DNA from 3 places in the Nocardioides sp. CPCC 206347 genome. Region 3 is predicted to be linked to each of the others. Evidence: riboswitches for the same ligand, from Rfam matches in the RefSeq annotation. Region 3 holds a riboswitch; each other region holds the start of a gene.
The links. A riboswitch is a leader RNA that binds a small molecule or an ion and turns the genes downstream of it on or off. The one in region 3 is predicted to bind cobalamin.
Positions count from the first base shown of each region.

Region 1: linked by a shared signal. The riboswitch ahead of cobN (cobaltochelatase subunit CobN) and the one ahead of ACOACQ_RS15600 (ABC transporter substrate-binding protein) in region 3 are both predicted to bind cobalamin.
Region 2: linked by a shared signal. The riboswitch ahead of ACOACQ_RS23660 (nitrite reductase) and the one ahead of ACOACQ_RS15600 (ABC transporter substrate-binding protein) in region 3 are both predicted to bind cobalamin.

Region 1 covers NZ_JBMCYZ010000010.1:18,900-23,472, reverse strand. Annotated here, with positions in the region: gene cobN (cobaltochelatase subunit CobN) at 1-2,423, opposite strand, end outside; cobalamin riboswitch at 2,454-2,608, opposite strand; gene ACOACQ_RS23530 (hypothetical protein) at 2,593-3,141, shown strand; gene ACOACQ_RS23525 (AMP-binding protein) at 3,108-4,573, opposite strand, start outside.
Region 2 covers NZ_JBMCYZ010000010.1:46,677-51,249, forward strand. Annotated here, with positions in the region: gene cobJ (precorrin-3B C(17)-methyltransferase) at 1-665, opposite strand, end outside; gene ACOACQ_RS23655 (precorrin-8X methylmutase) at 674-1,348, opposite strand; gene ACOACQ_RS23660 (nitrite reductase) at 1,341-2,213, opposite strand; cobalamin riboswitch at 2,283-2,492, opposite strand; gene ACOACQ_RS23665 (Nif3-like dinuclear metal center hexameric protein) at 2,548-3,669, shown strand; gene ACOACQ_RS23670 (zinc ribbon domain-containing protein) at 3,701-4,447, shown strand; gene ACOACQ_RS23675 (bifunctional RNase H/acid phosphatase) at 4,444-4,573, shown strand, end outside.
Region 3 covers NZ_JBMCYZ010000004.1:263,376-267,948, forward strand. Annotated here, with positions in the region: gene ACOACQ_RS15585 (hypothetical protein) at 1-23, shown strand, start outside; gene ACOACQ_RS15590 (ABC transporter ATP-binding protein) at 1-805, opposite strand, end outside; gene ACOACQ_RS15595 (FecCD family ABC transporter permease) at 802-1,764, opposite strand; gene ACOACQ_RS15600 (ABC transporter substrate-binding protein) at 1,875-2,870, opposite strand; cobalamin riboswitch at 2,928-3,111, opposite strand; gene ACOACQ_RS15605 (dihydrofolate reductase family protein) at 3,121-3,684, opposite strand; gene ACOACQ_RS15610 (RNA polymerase subunit sigma-70) at 3,684-4,573, opposite strand, start outside.

The DNA.
Region 1 (4,573 bases), on a different contig from region 3:
GGCGAACCGGAGGGCCCGGCGGGCACGAAGCCGCCGTTGAGGGCGTGCAGCGTGTTGTCGAGCTCGTCGGTGGTGCGGGCCAGCCGCGGGACCACCTCGGTCGCGGCGAACGTCAGGACCTGGCGCACCTCCGGGGAGGTCGTCAGCTCGGCGACACGAGCCGGGTCCCAGCCCGCCTTGTCCATCGCCTCGACCAGCTCGCGGGCTTCCGCCTCGACGCGGTCGACGTCGGTGGTGGGCGCGTCGACGGCCAGGCCGAGCGCGGACCGCAGGCCAGGCACCGACTGGGCCTGTCCGCCCCACACCTGCGACGCACGCAGGATCGCGAGGACCAGGTTGACCCGGGCCTCGCCGTCCGGCGCCTGGCCCAGGACGTGCAGGCCGTCGCGGATCTGGGAGTCCTTGATCTCGCACAGCCAGCCGTCGACGTGCAGCAGGAAGTCGTCGAACTGCTCGTCGTCGGGACGCTCCTCGAGCCCGAGGTCGCGGTGCATCTCGGCGGCGTGCATGAGCTGCCAGATCTCGCCGCGGATGGCCGCGAGCTTGCCCGGGTCCATCGCCGAGATCTTGTCGTACTCCTCGAGCAGGCCCTCGAGCCGAGCGATGTCGCCGTAGCTCTCGGCGCGCGCCATCGGCGGCACCAGGTGGTCGATGATCGTGGCGTGCGCACGGCGCTTGGCCTGCGCACCCTCGCCCGGGTCGTTGACGAGGAACGGGTAGATCAGCGGCATGCTGCCGATCGCGGCGTCCGTCGCACAGGAGGCCGACAGTGCTGCGTTCTTGCCGGGCAGCCACTCCATCGAGCCGTGCTTGCCGAGGTGGACCACGGCGTGGGCACCGAAGCCGTGCTGCACCCAGCGGTACGCCGCCAGGTAGTGGTGGCTCGGAGCGAGATCCGGGTCGTGGTAGATCGCGACGGGGTTCTCGCCGAAGCCGCGGGGCGGCTGGATCATCAGCACGATGTTGCCGGCCTGCAGCGTGGCGAGCACGATCTCGCCGGAGTCGTTGACGAACAGCGAGCCCGGGGACTCGCCCCAGGCCTCGACCATTGCGTCGCGCAGGTCGGCCGGCACGTCCGAGGTCCAGGCGTCGTAGTCGGCCTTGTTGATCCGCACGTGCGCGTCGGTCAGCTGCGCCTGCGTCAGCCACTCCTCGTCCTGCCCACCCGCGGCGATCAGCGCGTGGATGAGGGCGTCACCGGCTTCGGTGTCGTCGTCCATCGCAATGATGTCGACCACCGAAGGTACGCCGGTCGAGCTCGTCGAAACCCCGAGGTCGTAGCCCTGCTCCTGGAGCCGGCGCAGCAGGCGGACCGTCGACACCGGGGTGTCGAGGCCGACAGCGTTGCCGATCCGGGCGTGCTTGGTCGGGTAGGCGCTGAGCATCAGCGCGAGCTTCTTCTCCGACGGCGGCACCGAGCGGAGGCGCGCATAGTTCACCGCGAGGCCGGCGACACGGGCCGATCGCTCCGCGTCGGCGACGTACGACGGCAGGCCGGCCGGGTCGTTGGGGTCGATCTCCTTGAAGGAGAACGGCACGGTGCTGATCCGGCCGTCGAACTCCGGGATGGCGACCTGGTTGGCGTAGTCGAGCGGCGTGACGCCGTCGTCCGACTCCTCCCACTCCTCGCGGCTGCTGGTCAGGCACAGCCCCTGCAGGACGGGGACGTCGAGGGCGGCGATCCGCTCCACGTCCCACGTCTCGTCGTCTCCACCAGCGCTGACGGCCGCGGGCGTGCTGCCGCCGGCAGCCAGCACCGTGACCACCAGTGCGTCCAGGTCGGCCAGGGCCGCGAACAGCTCGTCGGGAGCGGCGCGCAGCGATCCCGCGAACACGGGTACGCCGATCGCGTCACCGGTCGCGTCGATGGCGTCGCACAGCGCGTGGACGAAATCGGTGTTCCCGCTCGCGTGGTGCGCCCGGTAGAACAGGACCCCCACCTTCGCGACATCGCCGGTGGTTGAGGTGCGAGCGCCAGCGAGCCTCGAAACCGCCGGTCGCTCGAGGATCCCCCACGCCGGGATCACCTCCGGCGCCTCGAACCCCTCACCGGTCAGCAGCACGGTGTCGGAGAGGAAGCGGTGCAGCTGGGCCAGGTTCCGCGGGCCACCCTCGGCGAGGTAGCGGTGCGCCTCGGCGGCGACACCGACGGGGACGGTCGAGGTCTCCATGAGCTCTGCGCTGGGCGTGAGCTCGCCGCCGAGCACCACGAGCGGACGCCCGGTGCCGCGCAACGCGGCCAGCTCGGCGTCGTACTGCTGCGGGGAGCCCAGCAGGCGCAGCACGACCAGGTCGGCGCCCTCCGCCAGGACCGTCAGGTCGGCGAGGTCGGAGCGGCTGGGGTTGGCCCAGCCGTAGTCCGCACCACTCGACCGGGCAGAGAGCAGGTCGGTGTCGGACGTGGACAGGAGTGCGATGCGCACGGGTTCCTCCTCGGGGTTCGCGCCCCTCGATCGGTGGCTGATGTCCGCGACCAGTGTCTGGCTCACCCGTGCCGATCTGCTCGGCTGGGATCACAGTGGCGGAACCGCCCCGGTCTCGCACCGGGTTCCTGTGCCACGGACATGTGGGTGCTCAGCCTACGGTGGTCCCGTGGTCACACAGCAGTCGCCCGGCATCCAGGTCGCGGTACACGGACATCCCAACGCCGACACCCTCCTCCTGTGGCATCCGGCGGTGCGCACGGACCCCGACGCCGTGGCGGCACTGGCGAGCCGGATCGCCACCCGGGCGAAGGTCCGGGTCGTCGTACCGACGTGGACCGATGGGGGTGACCTGCTCCGTTCGGTCCGCTATGCCCGCGAGTCCTCGGTGCACCCGCCGGACGGCCTCTCGGTCGTCGGGTACGGCGACGCCGGGATCGCCGCGCTGAGCCTGGCCCTGAACCAGCGGCGGCTCGGCATCGGCCTGGTCCGCGCGACCTGCGTCGACGGCGGGCCCGACCTGACCGACCCGATCAGCGGCCAGCCGCTCGTCGCGACGGCTTCGCCGGTCGAGACCGAGATCGACGTCATCGACTCCCTCGACGCCGCAGCGTCGACCTGGGCCACCGACACCGTTGCCGCCTGGCAGGGTGCCGGCTGGGCCGCCTCGCTCGTCCCGGCGGCTCAGTTCACCTGGCGGGTCAACCCGTCCCAGTAGGGCGCGCGGAGCTTGAACTTCTGCAGCTTGCCGGTCGCCGTCCGGGCCAGTTCGTCACGGAACTCCACCGACGTCGGAGCCTTGTAGCCCGCCAGGCGGTCCTTGCACCACCGGATCAGCTCGGCCTCCATCTCGGGGCCCGCGGTGGCGTCGGCGGTCAGGACCACCAGTGCCTTGATCGTCTCGCCCCACTTCTCGCTGGGGACGCCGATCACCGCGACCTCGGCCACCGCAGGGTGCGAGAACAAGGTGTCCTCGACCTCGATCGACGTGACGTTCTCGCCTCCGGTGATGATCACGTCCTTCTTGCGGTCCGCGATCGTCAGGTAGCCGTCGTCACCGAGGTAGCCGCCGTCACCGGTGTGGAACCAGTCGTCCTTCAGCGCGGCCGCCGACTCCTCGGGCTGCTCCCAGTACCCCTCGAGGACGACGTTCGACCGGGCCAGCACCTCCCCTGCGCCCTCCTCGGACTCGTCAGTCCTCAGCCGGACGCCCAGCGCCGGCGCACCCGCGCGCGTCAGCTTCGCGGCCCGCTCCTGGGCCGACAGGTCGTCCCATTCCGCACGGGTGCGGTTGAACGTCAGCAGCGGCGAGGTCTCGGTGAGGCCGTAGATCTGGATGAACTCCCAGCCGAGCTCCTCCTCGACCCGCACGACGGTCTTCGTCGGCGGCGGGGCGCCCGCCATGATGATCCGCACCCGGTCGCGCCCGGGGATCTCGCCCTCCCACGTCTGCGCCGCTTCGAGTACGGCGGCCGCGACCGCAGGAGCGGCACACATCACCGTGACGCCGTGGTCGCGCACCCGCCGCAGGATCTCGGCACCGTCGATCTTGCGCAGCACGACGTGCCGGGCACCGATGCCGGTCATCGCGAACGGCATCCCCCAGCCGTTGGCGTGGAACATCGGCAGCGTGTGGAGGTAGACGTCGCGGTCGTTGATCTGAGCGTGCAGCCCGAAGGTCAGCGCGTTGACCCAGATGTTGCGGTGCGTGATCTGGACGCCCTTGGGCCGGGCCGTCGTACCGGAGGTGTAGTTGATGGTGGCCGTCGCCGCCTCGTCGTACTCCCACGACCGCGGCTCGGTGCCCTCCGGCGCGTACAGCGCGTCGTCGTCGCCGATCACGAACTTCTGCTCGCACGTGACGTCGGCCAGCGACTCCTCGAGCTCGGGGTCGATGTAGAGGACCCGCGCTCCGGAGTGCTCGACGATGTACTGCACCTCGTCGGGGCTCAACCGGAAGTTCACCGGAACCAGCACCCGGCCCCAGCCGCTCACGCCGTAGAACGACGTCAGCAGCCGGCTGCTGTTGTGGCTGACGATCGCGACCCGGTCGCCGACGCCGATGCCGAGCTCGTCGAGCTTCGCGGCCTGGCGCCGGGCCAGCTCCCCGAACTGCGCATAGGTGAGCTCACCGAGACTGGCTGCGGGCT
Region 2 (4,573 bases), on a different contig from region 3:
TCCACCTCGGCGACGGGCAGCCAGCGCTGCTCGGGCTGCGAGGCACGTTCGACGTACCAGGCGCCCTCGAGGCGACCGGCCTGCGCCAGGGCCGAGCGGACGGCCGGGAAGGTGCGGCCGAGCTTCATGATGATGGCGCCGTCGGTGTCGGCCAGGCGCCGGGCGAGCTCGGCCTCGGGGAGCGTGCCGGGCAGGACGGTCAGGACGTCGGTCTGGCGCACCAGGGGAGCGGGGATGGCGGCGGTCGCGGCAGCGAAGGCCGGGATGCCCGGGACGACCTCGGTCTCGAAGCGGTCGCGGAACCGGTCCAAGAGGTACATCGAGGAGCCGTAGAAGAGCGGGTCCCCCTCGGCCAGCAGTACGACGTCACGACCCGCGTCGAGGTGGGCGGCAAGCCGTGCTTCGCACTCGTCGTAGAAGTCGGCCAGCGCGCCGACGTACCCGCCGGGGTGGTCGGTGCTGCCCGTGGTGACGGGGTAGCGCAGCTCCTCCTCGACGGCGTCGGCCGGGATCAGGTGCGCGGCGATCCGGCGGGCATGCGACTGCTTGGTGACGCCGGCATGGAACGCCACGACGCTGGCGGCACCGATCAGGCGCTCGGCCTTGCGGGTGATGAGCTCGGGATCACCGGGGCCGATGCCGACGACGTGGAAGGAGCCGGTCATGGGGAGGGTCACTCCTCCTCCTGCGCCAACGCGTTGACGGCCGAGGACGCCATGGCGGAGCCGCCCCGGCGACCGCGCACGGTGACGAACGGGATGTCGATGCCGTGGTCGGTGGCGAAGGTGGCGAGCGCGTCCTTGGATTCAGCGGCGCCGATGAAGCCGACGGGGCAGCCGACGATCGCGGCGGGTCGGGGTCCGCCGTCGAGGATCATCTCGAGCAGGTGGAAGAGCGCGGTCGGGGCGTTGCCGATGGCGACGACGGCACCCTCGAGCAGCGGCTCCCACAGCGAGACTGCCGCAGCGGTACGGGTGGTCGACCACGCCTTCGCCAGCTCGGGCGTCCGGGGGTCGGTGAGGAAGCAGTGCACCGGGTTGTCGGCGGGCAGGCGGCCGGCGGTGATGCCCATCGCGACCATCCGGGCGTCGCACAGGATCGGTGCACCGGACGCCAGCGCGGTGCGGGCAGCGGACACGAGGCCCGGGTGGATCACGAGGTCGCGCACGAGGTCGGTCTGGCCGCTGCCGTGGATCATCCGTACGGCGACCTTCTCGGCCTCGGTGGGGATCCCGGTGAGGTCGGACTCCCGGCGGATGGTCGCGAACGAGTCGACGTAGATCGCGGGGCCGTCGGCGATGTACTCGTAGCGGCGCGGCGGTGCCGTCAGGTCGATCTGCTCACTCATTGCGGTTCTCCTCAGGGATCAGCACACCGTGCCACGGCGTCACGACGACCAGGTCACCCCGGCCGGTCCGTGACGCGAGCATGGACGCGACCATGCTGGCATCGATGCCGGTCTCGTCCACCTGCACGTGCTCGCCGCCGGCCACGGGGCCGAAGGGCAGGGATGCGCTGGTGATGTCGGCGCCGGGCGCGGGTGCGACCGGGTCAATCAGGGGTGCGGGGAGCTCGGTCACGTGCCAGGGCGCCTCGGGCCCCTCGCCACGCGCCTCGAGGAACAGGCGGGCCAGGTCACTGATCGCGTCGGCGGCGCCGGCGAGGGGCACCACGGGCCCGAACCCGGTCCCGACGCGCAGCTGCGCAGACTCGGGGGACAGGGCGACGAGGCCCAGGTCGCGATGCCGGTCGGCGAGGTCGCCGCGGCCGTCGTCGAGCGTGAAGAGGAAGCGGCCGGGCAACCCGGCGAGGGTCGGGTCGCCGAGCAGGAGCGCGTCGAGCGCGGCCACGACGGGGCGCAGGTCGGCGCGACCGCCGGCGATCCCGGTCTGTGGGGAGACGAGGACGTTGCGGATCCGGTCGTGCTCCCGCGACGGAAGCAGCCCGGTGGCCTCGAGGGCGACGAGGGCCGGTTCGGCGAGCCGGTCCCCGGCCTCGCTGTCGACGGGCATCGAACGGACCTGCAGGTTGGCGCGCGCCGTCAACCGCACCCGCCCGTCGCCGTACTCCTCGGCCACGGCTACCAGCGCCTGAAGGGACGACAGGGAGATCCGCCCGCCAGGGATCCGGATCCGGACCAGTCCGCCGTCCTCGGCGAGCCACGGGTGCACGACGCCCGGGCAGCGGTCCGGCCGGCTGCGATTCGTGGCCATGGCGATGCGGTCCTTCGAGGTCAGGGGGCTCGTCGCGTTGCCCCTGCAAAATTCCTTGGTGACCTCGCGACGGTTGTCGCAAGGGCCAGCAGGTCTTCGGACTCGGGATCCTCCGGTGCGGAGCGCCTTCCCGGACCCGAAGGTCCAGTGGCTGTACCGGTTTCCCGGTGCTCCGTCCGTCACCCATACCGCTGCGCGTCAGTCCCGGACTCTCACCGGGTTCCCTGACTTCCACGTTTCGCACTTCTGTGGAGGTCGACTGGCCCCGGCAGGGTATCAATCCCGGGCCGGTGTCCGTCCCGGCGCCCACGGCGACCGCAGTAGCCTGACGCTCATGCCCACGCTCCAGGACGTCACCGACCTGATCCATGGCTGGTACCCGCCCTCGACCGCGGACAGCTGGGACGCCGTCGGCCTCGTGTACGGCGACCCGGGCCAGTCCGTGAAGAGGGTCCTCTTCGCCGTCGACCCCACGCCTGCCGTTGCGGCCGAAGCGGCCGAGTGGAAGGCCGACCTGCTCGTCGTGCACCACCCGCTGTTCCTGAAGGGCGTCACGGGGTTCGCCGCGACGACGCCGAAGGGCCGCACGCTGCACACCCTCGCGAAGGCCGACTGCGCCCTGCTGACCGCCCACACGAACGCCGACCAGGCCGTCGGGGGAGTGTCGGAGTCCCTGGCCCTCGCGCTCGGCCTCACCGAGCTGGCACCGATCATCCCGGCCTCCTCGGAGCCGGTCGACAAGCTGACGGTCTTCGTCCCGGCGGACGCTGCCGCCCCGGTCCGCGCCGCGATCGCAGAAGCGGGCGCCGGCCGGATCGGCGACTACGACTTCGCGTCCTTCACCAGCGCACCCGGCCAGGGCCGGTTCCGCCCGCTCGACGGTGCGAACCCGATGATCGGCACCGTCGGCGACCTCGAGACGGTCGAGGAGGTGCGGATCGAGGTGGTCCTCGCGCGCTCGCTGCGGACCGCCGTGGTCCGGGCGATGCTCGCCGCGCACCCCTACGAGGAGCCCGCGTACGACGTCGTCCAGCTCGCCGACAACGGCCTCACCACGACGGGGACCGGCCGGATCGGCACGGTCGCGCAGGTGACGCTCGCCGAGTTCGCCGAGTCCGTCGCGAAGGCGCTGCCCGCCACCTCGCACGGGGTCCGGGTCGCCGGGGACCCGGAGCGCCCGATCAAGCGGGTCGCCGTCTGCGGCGGGGCCGGTGACTTCCTGCTGGACCGGGTGGCCGGGCTCGACGTGGATGCCTACGTCACCAGCGACCTGCGGCACCACCCGGCCGCCGAGTTCTTGGAGAAGGGCGGGCCGGCACTCATCGACATCGCCCACTGGGCCGCCGAATCGACCTGGTTGCCCGTCGTCGAGCAACGCCTCGTCGAGGCACTGGGCGACGCCGTGGAGACCCGGGTGAGCACGATCGTCACCGACCCTTGGACAATGCACCTGTGAGCGCATCCGTGAGCATCCCCGAGAGCATCCGATGAAGGCCGACCCCGCCGCCCAATTGCGCCTGCTCGACCTGCAGGCGCTGGACGCCCAGATCGACAAGCTGCGCCACCAGCGCACCCATCCTGCAGAGGGTGCCGAGATCGCCGAGCTCCTCGGCAAGCGTGCCGATGTCGACGGCAGGATGCGCGACCAGCGGATCGTCGTCGACGACCTCGCCGTGGCCCAGGCCAAGGCCGACGCCGACGTGGAGACGGTCAAGGTGCGCCGCAAGCGGGACCGCGACCGGATGGACGCAGGACTGATCGCCAACCCCAAGGACCTCGAACGGATGCAGCACGAGCTCGACACCCTCGAGCGCCGGATCACGGTGCTGGAGGACGAGGAGCTCGAGGTCATGGAGCAGCTCGAGGAGGCGCAGTCCGCGCTGGACGAGCTCACCGCCGCGATCGAGAGCATCGACACCCGGCTCGGCGAGCTGACCGCGACCCGCGACGCCCGCGGTGCCGAGCTCGACGCCGAGGCGGCCACGGTGGGTGCCGGTCGCGACGCGATCGTCGCCGATCTCCCGGCCGACCTGCTCGCGCTCTACGAGAAGCTGCGCGCCAACCAGGGCGGCATCGGCGCCTCCGAGCTGCGCCAGCGCGCCTGCGGCGGCTGCCAGATTCGTCTCGACGCGGCGGAGCTCCAGGTCATCCGGGCCACCCCGGCCGACACCGTCGTGCGGTGCCAGGAGTGCCAGCGGATCCTGGTGCGGACGGCGGAGAGCGGCCTCTCGTGACGGGAGCGGGTCGTCGTACCGTCCTCATCGAGGCTGACGGCGGCTCCCGCGGCAACCCCGGCGCGGCGGCGTACGGCGCCGTCCTCAAGGACGCCACGACCGGTGAGGTGCTGGCGGAGGACGGGT
Region 3 (4,573 bases):
GCGACACCGAACCGTCTGAGTGAACGTCTGACTCAGGCGCGGTGCGCTCCCGGTGGTGCCACACGACGTGGAGCCGGCCCGACTCCGGGTGCGGGCCGACCGAGGTCTGCACCCCGTAGACCCGCTGGATCGTGGCCGGGGTCAGCACGTCCGCGGCGGCCCCCGCCGCCACGACCGCGCCGTCCTGGAGCAGCACCAGCTGGTCACAGAACGCGGCTGCCAGGTCGAGGTCGTGCAGCGCCGCGACCACCGTCAGCCCCAGTCGCCGCACCGTGGTGAGGAAGTCGATCTGGTGACCCAGGTCGAGGTGGTTCGTCGGCTCGTCGAGGATCAGGATCTCCGGCTCCTGCGCCAGCGCGCGGGCGAGCTGGACCCGCTGGCGCTCCCCACCGGACAGGGTCTGCCACCTCCGGTCGAGCAGGTCGCCGACCTCGGCCAGCCGGACGGCCCGGGCGATCGCATCCCGCCCCTCGGTGCGCGACGCGGGCCACCGGCCGCGGTGCGGGATCCGTCCGAGCTCGATCACCTGGCGCACCTGCAGGTCCAGCCCGGTGACCGAGTGCTGCTCGAGCACCGCCACCCTGCGGGCCCGGTCGCGGGCAGGGAGCCGGTGGAGGCTCTCCTCACCGAGGTGCACCTGGCCGGCGTCCGGGCGACGCAGCCCCGCGAGGACGTGCAGCAGCGAGGTCTTGCCCGAGCCGTTCGGACCGAGCAGTCCGGTCACGGTGCCCGGCGGGCACTCCAGCGACACGTTGCGGAGGATCGTGCGTTCCGGCACGCCCCACGTGATCGATTCTGCCCTCATCGCGCACGCTCCCGTCGAAGCAGTACGGCGAACACCGGGGCACCGAGCACGGCCGTGACCACGCCGATCGGGATCTCCTGGCCGTCGATGATCGACCGGGCCGCCGTATCGGCCCACACCAGCAGGATCGCCCCGACCAGTGCGCTCAACGGCAGCAGCCGACGGTGGCTCGGTCCCACCAGCAACCGCACGACGTGCGGCACCACGAGACCGATGAAGCCGATGGCACCGGTGTAGGCCACCAGGCTGGCGGTGACGAGCGCCGTACCCGTGAGCAGGATCCAGCGGGTCCGGTTGACCGAGACACCCAGCGAGCTGGCCGCCGACTCCCCGAACGCGAAGGCGTCGAGGTCCGAGGTGAACGCAAGGACTGCGACCGACGCGACCACGGCGACGACCAGCAACAGGATCGCCGAGTCCCAGCGCAGCCCGGCCAGTGACCCCATCGTCCAGGCGAGCACGCGGCGAGCGGCGTCGTGGTCGCCACTCATGATGGTGACGAACGACGTGTACGCCGCGCACACCTGCCCGACCGCCACACCGGCCAGCACGGTGCGCGCCGGTGGCAGGTCCCCCGCCCGGCCGGTGGCCAGCAGGAGGACCGCGACCAGCGCACCGAGCGCGCCGAGGAACGAGCCGAGAGTGAGCATCGTGGTGGCGAGCAGGCCGCCGACCGACACCCCGAGCACCAGCACGCTGACCGCGCCGACAGCCGCACCGCCGGAGATGCCGAGCAGGTAGGGGTCGGCGAGGTCGTTGCGGGTCAACGACTGCAGCACCACGCCGACGAGCGCCAGGGCCGCACCCGTGGCCGCGGCCCCGAGCACGCGCGGCATCCGCAACTGCCAGACGATCTGGTCGTCGAGCAGGGACACGTCCCCACCGAGACCGAAGCGTTGCGCGATGACCTCGAGCACGGTCGACGTCGGGATGGGCACCGAGCCGATCCCGACGCCCATCACCACCGTGACCACGAGTACGGCGACGAGCAGCGCACCCAGGCCGACCGCGAGCAGGCCACCCGTCGCGCCGGGCCCGCTGGCCCGGCGCGACGCGAGTGCCACGGACATCAGCGCGGCAGCTTGTCGAGCTGCCCACCGACGTTGACGGCACCATCGGCGAGGCGGACCCCGGGCGTGGTCTCCGAGAACGGCAGCGCCACGAAGGCCCCGGCCTTCACGGCGCGCATCTTGCTGAGCACCGGGTCGTTCCTGAGGTAGGCGATCTTCTCCTTCGCCGTGGACCACGAGGCGTCGGCGAGGACGATGACATCGGGGTCGGCCGCGATGACCTTCTCCCACGCGACATCGGTCCAGCCGTGCGGGATGTCCGCGAACACGTTGGTCGCACCGACCGCATCGAGGATCAGCTGCGGGCCACCCTCGCCGGTGCCGACGTACGGCGTCTTGTCACCCGAGTCGTACCAGAAGACGTCGATGCCGGCGCCGGGCTTCTCGGCCTCCAGTTCCTCCAGCACCTCCGACTGTGCGGTGCGGATGGCTTCCGCCCGTTCCGGGACGCCGAACGCCCTCGCCACCAGGTCGACCTCGTCCCAGACCGTCTCGAACGTGGTGCCGCCCTCCGGCTTGGCGTCGCCGTCACCGCACCCGAAGAGCGAGGTCATCGAGGCGATGCCCAGCTTCTCGAGCTGCTCCTGCGAACCGGCGGCCTCGTCGTCGTACGCACTGATGTAGGAGCCGTAGATGAAGTCGGGCTTCGCGTTGATCACGGTCTCGTGGTCGGGGTACTGGTCGGAGAGCACCGGCACCGCGTCGTAGGCCGCCTTCCACTTCGCGGGGACCGCGTCGTCGATGTAGCCCGTGCCGACGAGCTGGTCCTCGACGCCCAGGGCGAGCGCGACCTCGGTCGCGCCCTGGTTCATCGTGATCGCCCGGGTGGGGCGGGCGTCGAGGGTGGAGGTGAAGCCACAGGTGGTGACCTCGAGCGGGTAGCCGCCCTGCGGGGACGCCGCCTTCTCCTCGCTCGGAGCACCCGCGCAGGCGGTGAGTGCCGTGAGGAGCGAGACGGAGGCAAGGGTCGCCAGGGGTCGGGAAATGCGCATCATGAGTTCTCATCTCATGTCGAGACCTTTGTCGCGAGGCCTGTTGGACAGATCACGCGGACGTTGTCGTCCACGGCCAGCAGGTCTTCGGACTCGGGATCACCCAGACGAGGCGCCTTCCCGGATCGCAATGATCCAGTGGCAAAGTGCCCCGCCCGTCACCCTCACCGCTGCGCGTCAGTCCCGGATTCGCACCGGGTTCCCTGACTCCGTTCGGAGTACGACTGGCGTTCGAGAACGTAGCAGAGGCAGGTCACCGCTTCACGCGGTGACGGAGGAAGACCACCCCGGAGTCGAAGGCGCGGGTCTCGACGAGCTCGAGGTCCACCCGCCGCTCCCGGTGGACGAAGAAGGGCGTCCCGCCGCCGACCAGCACCGGGCAGACCCGGATCCGGTACTCGTCGATGAGGCCGAGCTCGGCCGCCTCGGCCGCGAGGGTCGCGCCGCCGATCGCGATGTCCCCCTCGCCGGGCTCGGAGCGCAACCGCTCGATCTCCTCGGCGATCGTGCCAGTGGCCAGCCGGGCACTCCCCCGCACCTCGGCGAGCGTGGTGGAGAAGACCACCTTGGGGAGCGGGTTCCAGAGACCGGCCCATTCGAGCTCCGCTCCGTCGAAGCCCGCCTGGTGCTCGGGCTCCTCCCAGTACAGCATCGTCTCGTAGAGTCGCCGCCCCATCAGGTGGACGCCGACGCCCCGGATCTCGTCCATGGACAGCTGGAAGACCTCGTCGGAGGGCGCGCTCCAGTCAATGCCGCCGTCCGGGTCGGTGACGTAGCCGTCGAGGGACATGGACATCGAGTAGGTCACGTCACGCATCACAGCTCCTCCGGGAGGCCGAACCGTTCGAACATCTCGGGTCCGAAGGTGAGCAGCTCGGCAATGAGCCCACCCTCCACCCGCAGGACGTCCATCGCGAGGGCTTCGTACGTCGAGGACCCGGGTGGGCGGTAGTACGCCGCCACGGCCGGCTGGCCGTTGGCCGTCGTCGTCAGGCACCGGAAGCCGGTCGGGTCGGCGTCGCTGAGCCCGTCGACCCAGGTCTGGAAGACCGCCTCGAGACCGACCCACACACCGACCTGCGGCGGCATCGCGAACCGGACGTCGTCACGCAGGAGCTCGCTCAACCCCTCGAGGTCGAGCTTCTCGAGCCGCTCGACGTACGCCGACACCAGCGTCTGCTCCTGCTCGCTCAACCCCTGCCCGGCTCGGGCGCTCCAGTCGAGCCGACCGTCGGGGAGGTGCTGGCGCATCGTGGTCCGACCCCGGGCCAGCGCGCTGTTGGCCGAGGCCAGGGTCAGGTCGAGGGCGTCAGCCGTCTGCTGCGCCGGCCACCCGAGCACGTCCCGGAGGATCAGTACGGCGCGCTGGCGTGCGGGCAGGTGCTGGACGGCCACGATGAACGCCAGCTCGATGGTCTCCCGGGCCACCGCCTGCGTGTGTGGGTCCTGCGGCTGGCTGTCCGGCCACGGCTGCAGGTAGAGCACCTCGGTGCCCGTCCCGCCCGCACCGTGCAGGTCGGCCGGGACCGGCGTGCGGTCGCGCCGCTTCTCGAGGAAGTCCAGGCAGGCGTTGGTGGCGATCCGGTACAGCCAGGTGCGCAGCGACGCCCGTCCCTGGAACGACTCGCGCTTCGCCCACGCCCGCAGGAAGGTCTCCTGCGTGAGGTCCTGCGCGTCGTCGTACGACGCGAGCATGCGGTAGCAGT